2 regions of the Cryptosporangium sp. NPDC051539 genome follow, and region 1 is predicted to be linked to the other one. Evidence: riboswitches for the same ligand, from Rfam matches in the RefSeq annotation. Region 1 holds a riboswitch; the other holds the start of a gene.
What was found. Region 1 has a riboswitch for thiamine pyrophosphate ahead of thiC (phosphomethylpyrimidine synthase ThiC). Riboswitches for the same ligand answer to the same signal wherever they lie in the genome.
Positions count from the first base shown of each region.

Region 2: it holds a riboswitch for thiamine pyrophosphate, as region 1 does, so the genes downstream of both, ACIBZJ_RS18600 (thiamine ABC transporter substrate binding subunit) here and thiC (phosphomethylpyrimidine synthase ThiC) in region 1, are expected to answer to the same signal.

Region 1 is NZ_JBITDV010000004.1:394,027-396,220, reverse strand. It holds gene ACIBZJ_RS15470 (MFS transporter) at 1-975, shown strand, start outside; TPP riboswitch at 1,054-1,178, shown strand; gene thiC (phosphomethylpyrimidine synthase ThiC) at 1,170-2,194, shown strand, end outside.
Region 2 is NZ_JBITDV010000005.1:468,297-470,490, reverse strand. It holds gene ACIBZJ_RS18605 (GTPase) at 1-1,144, opposite strand, end outside; TPP riboswitch at 1,219-1,305, shown strand; gene ACIBZJ_RS18600 (thiamine ABC transporter substrate binding subunit) at 1,377-2,194, shown strand, end outside.

The sequences.
Region 1 (2,194 bases):
TGGGGTGCGCTGGCCGACCGCTACGGCGAGCGGGGCGTCATCGCGCTGGGTCTGGCCGGCGCCGGTGCCGGGTTGCTCGCCGCGTCGGCCGCGCGCGGGCCGGTCGTCCTCGGCGCCGTGCTCGTCGTCGCGGGCGCCGCCGCCGGATCGGTGAACGCGGCCAGCGGACGCCTGATCCTGGGCTGGTTCGGTCCGGCCGAGCGGGGCCTGGCGATGGGCATCCGGCAGATGGCCCAGCCGCTCGGCGTCGCGGTGGCCGCGGTGACGATTCCGGTGCTGAGCTCCACCGGGCGCAACCCCGCGCTGCTGTTCCTGGCCGTCTTCTGCCTGGCCACCGCGGTGCTGATCGCGGTCGTGGTCCGCGATCCGGCGCGGTCGGCCGAGGCCGCGGCCACGACGAACGGCAACCCCTACCGCGCCCCGGTGCTTTGGCGTCTGCACGGCGCCGGTGCGCTGCTGGTGTTCCCGCAGTTCGCGGTGGCCACGTTCGGCCTGGTGTTCCTCGTCGACACCCAGCACTGGGACGCCGCACCGGCCGGGCGCCTGCTCGCGGTCGCGGCCTTCGGGGGAGCGGCGGCCCGGCTGTTCGCCGGGTGGTGGTCGGACCGCGCCGGTAGCCGTACCGGGCCGATGCGCCTCCTGGCCGGGGCCACGGCCGGCGTCCTCGCGGTGCTGGCGCTGGGTGCCGGTGGCGTTCCCGGCGTCACGGTGGTCGCGCTGGTCGCGGCCGCGGTGGTGTCGGTCTCCACGAACGGTCTGTCGTTCACGGCGGTGGCCGAGTACGCCGGACCCGGCTGGGCCGGGCGCGCGCTGGGCATCCACAACACCGGCCAGAACGCCGTCGCCGCGCTCACCGCCCCGATCCTCGGCGCCGTCGTCACCCACGCCGGCTACCCGCCCGCGTTCACCGCCGCCGCCTGCGCCGCGGTGCTGGCGGTCCTCGCGGTGCCCCGGTTGTCGGCGCCCGCCCGCTGACCGTCGTCGGCGTCCGGGAACTCTACGGTCACCCTCGGCGAGGTTCCGCTCGCCGCGGGCGAGGGTTATGGTGACCGCGTCCTTGTACGCGGGAGCTCGCGCCGAAAGCGGGCTGAGAGGGTGGCTGTCCGATCCGGACGGTGCCACCGACCGCTCGAACCTGACCGGGTAATGCCGGCGTAGGGAGCGCTCAGATGAGCCGCATTCTGTCCACGGGTCCGCTGCCGGGCAGCCGCAAGTCCTACCGCGGTGACCTGCACGTACCCGTCCGTGAAATCGAACTGACCACCGGTGAGGTCGTCGAGCGCTACGACACCTCCGGTCCGTACACCGAGCTCGGCTACGTCCCCGATCTCGTCCGTGGCCTGCCCGCGCCGGTCCGGTCCCGCAACCACCCGACCCAGCTCCTCGCCGCCCGCGCGGGGGAGATCACCACCGAGATGGCGTACGTCGCCGCCCGCGAGCACCTGCCGGCCGAACTGGTCCGCGACGAGGTCGCCGCCGGCCGCGCGGTGATTCCCGCCAACGTGAACCACCCCGAGTCCGAGCCGATGATCATCGGTAAACGGTTCCTGGTGAAGGTGAACGCCAACATCGGCACGTCCGCGGTCACGTCGTCCCCGGCCGAAGAAGTCGAGAAGATGGTCTGGGCGACGCGCTGGGGCGCTGACACCGTGATGGACCTGTCGACCGGACCGCGGATCCACGAGACCCGCGAGTGGATCCTCCGCAACTCGCCGGTCCCGATCGGCACCGTCCCGATCTACCAGGCGCTGGAGCGGGTCAACGGTGATCCCACTGCGCTGACCTGGGACGTCTACCGGGACGTCGTCGTGGAGCAGTGCGAGCAGGGCGTCGACTACATGACCGTGCACGCGGGCGTCCGGATGGAGTACGTCCCGCTGACCGTCGGTCGCAAGACCGGCATCGTCTCCCGCGGCGGGTCGATCCTCGCCGCGTGGTGTCTGGCGCACCACCGGGAGAACTTCCTGTACACGCACTTCGATGCGCTCTGCGAGATCCTCCGTGCGTACGACGTGACGTTCTCGCTGGGCGACGGCCTGCGTCCGGGTTCGGTCCACGACGCCAACGACGACGCTCAACTCGCCGAACTGCGCACGCTGGGAGAGCTGACGAAGGTCGCGAAACAGCACGGCGTGCAGACGATGATCGAAGGCCCCGGGCACGTGCCGATGGACAAGATCGCCGAGAACGTCCG
Region 2 (2,194 bases), on a different contig from region 1:
CGTGCAAGTTGCTCTCGACCGCGTGCCCCACCGCGTCGGCGGTCGGCGTGCGGCCGGTGAAGAACGCGGTCAGCCGATCGCGGAGAGCACCGATCCGGGCCTCGAGGTTCCGGGTGAACTGTCCGGTTCCGACGAACTCCTGCCACCGCGCGAGCACCTCGCCGCGCAGCACGGTCCCGCTGCGGACACCCTCGTCCACCGTCCGCAGCGCGGTCCGGTACCGCTCGGTTGCCTGTTCCCGCAGCTCAGCCGCCGTTGCGACCTGGTCGTCGAGCTGCCCCGCCAGATCCGAAACGCGCTTGTGGACGCTGTTCAGCGCGCCGGTCAGCGTCGAGCGGATCACCGCGTCCCGAGCCTCGGCGTCCGCCGCCAGCGCGTCGAGCCAGGACCGCAGCGGAGCGATCGCCGCCGCCGGTATGCGCTCCGAGGAGAGCTCGACCTCCGGGATCGGGAACAGGGCCGCGTCACCGAGGTGCTCGTCGGCGAGCATCGTCGCCAGGTGGCCACCGATCTCGTCGACGCCCTCCGGCGGCACGCGGTTGAGCACGACCGCCAGCGCGGTGCTGCGCTGAGCCGCGGTGTGCAACAGATCCCACGGCACCGCGTCCGCGTACCGGGCCGCGGTCGTGACGAAGATCCACAGGTCGGCGGCGGCCAGCAGTTGCGCGGCCAGGTCGCGGTTCTCCGCCACCACCGAGTCGATGTCGGGCGGATCGAGCAGCGCGAGCCCGGGCGGAACCGCCGGATGCGGCACGAGCTGCAGGGAGCCCTCGCCGGCCGAACCGGTCGTTCTCGACAATCCCGGCAGGATCCGCGGGGTGTCGAACCAGCCGACGTCCGCGGGATTGCACACCAGCACCGGCGATCGGGTCGTCGGCCGCAGCCAGCCGGCCTTGCTCACCTCTGCCCCGACCAGCGTGTTCACCAGCGTCGACTTGCCCGCGCCGGTCGAGCCACCCACGGCGACCAGCATCGGAGCGTCCAGCTGACGAAGGCGCGGCAGAAGGTAGTCGTCCACCTGGCCGACGAGCTCGGCCTGCGAACGGCGGGCCGCGTCCACGTCGGCCACCGACAGACCGAACCGGATCCCGGCGACGGACGCCCGGAGTGCCTCCAGCGCATCGGCAACCCGCGGACCGTCCATGCCCGAGGTAGTGACCGTTCTGGGACCACCTCAACCACCGTTAGTATCGAGAACGCGGACGGTCAGCCGTCCGTCGGGGAGCTCGGGCGAAGCCGGGCTGAGAGGGCGACCGACGCGTCGCCGACCCGTCGAACCTGCTCTGGGTAATGCCAGCGGAGGGAGAACCGGCGTCCCGCCGGCGGCTTCAATGCCCCCACGGCTCATCCCGGTGCCCGAGTCCGGAGGAAACCGGATGCGTGCCCCACGTTTACTGGCGACGGCAGTCCTGGTGCTGGCGGTCGCCGCCTGCTCGAACGACACCAAGGCCGACCCGACCACGGTCACGCTGGTGACCCACGAGTCGTTCGTGGTCAGCAAGGAGGTCCTCGCCGACTTCCAGAAGAAGAGCGGCCTCACGGTCAAGATCCTGCGCAGCGGCGACGCCGGTGCGCTGGTCAACAAGGCCGTGCTCAGCAAAGGCAACCCGCAGGGTGACGTGCTGTTCGGGGTCGACAACACGTTCCTGTCGAGGGCGGTGGACGCCGGGATCTTCACCGCGTACGAGCCGCGGAATCTCCAGAACGTGCCCGCGGCCCTGAAGGCCGACACCGACGGCAAGGTCGCCCCGGTCGACTACGGCGACGTCTGCGTCAACTACGACAAGGCGTACTACGCCAAGAAGGGCCTCCAGCCCCCGGCGAGCTACGCCGACCTGCTGAAGCCCGTGTACAAGGACCAGCTCGTCGTCGAGAACCCGGCCACCTCGTCGCCGGGCCTGGCGTTCCTGCTCGGGAGCGTCGCCACCTACGGCGACACCGGCTGGAAGGACTACTGGACCAGGCTGAAGGCCAACGGCGCACTGGTCGTCGACGGCTGGGAAGAGGCCTACCAGCAGCGATTCACGGTCGGGTCGCAGGGCAAGGGCAACCGGCCGCTGGTCGTGTCGTACGCCTCCAGCCCGCCGGCCGAGGTCGTGTACGCGGAGAAGAAGCCGGCCCACGCTCCGTCCGGCGTCGCGACCAACACCTGCTTCCGGCAGATCGAGTACGCCGGTCTGCTGGACGGCGCGAA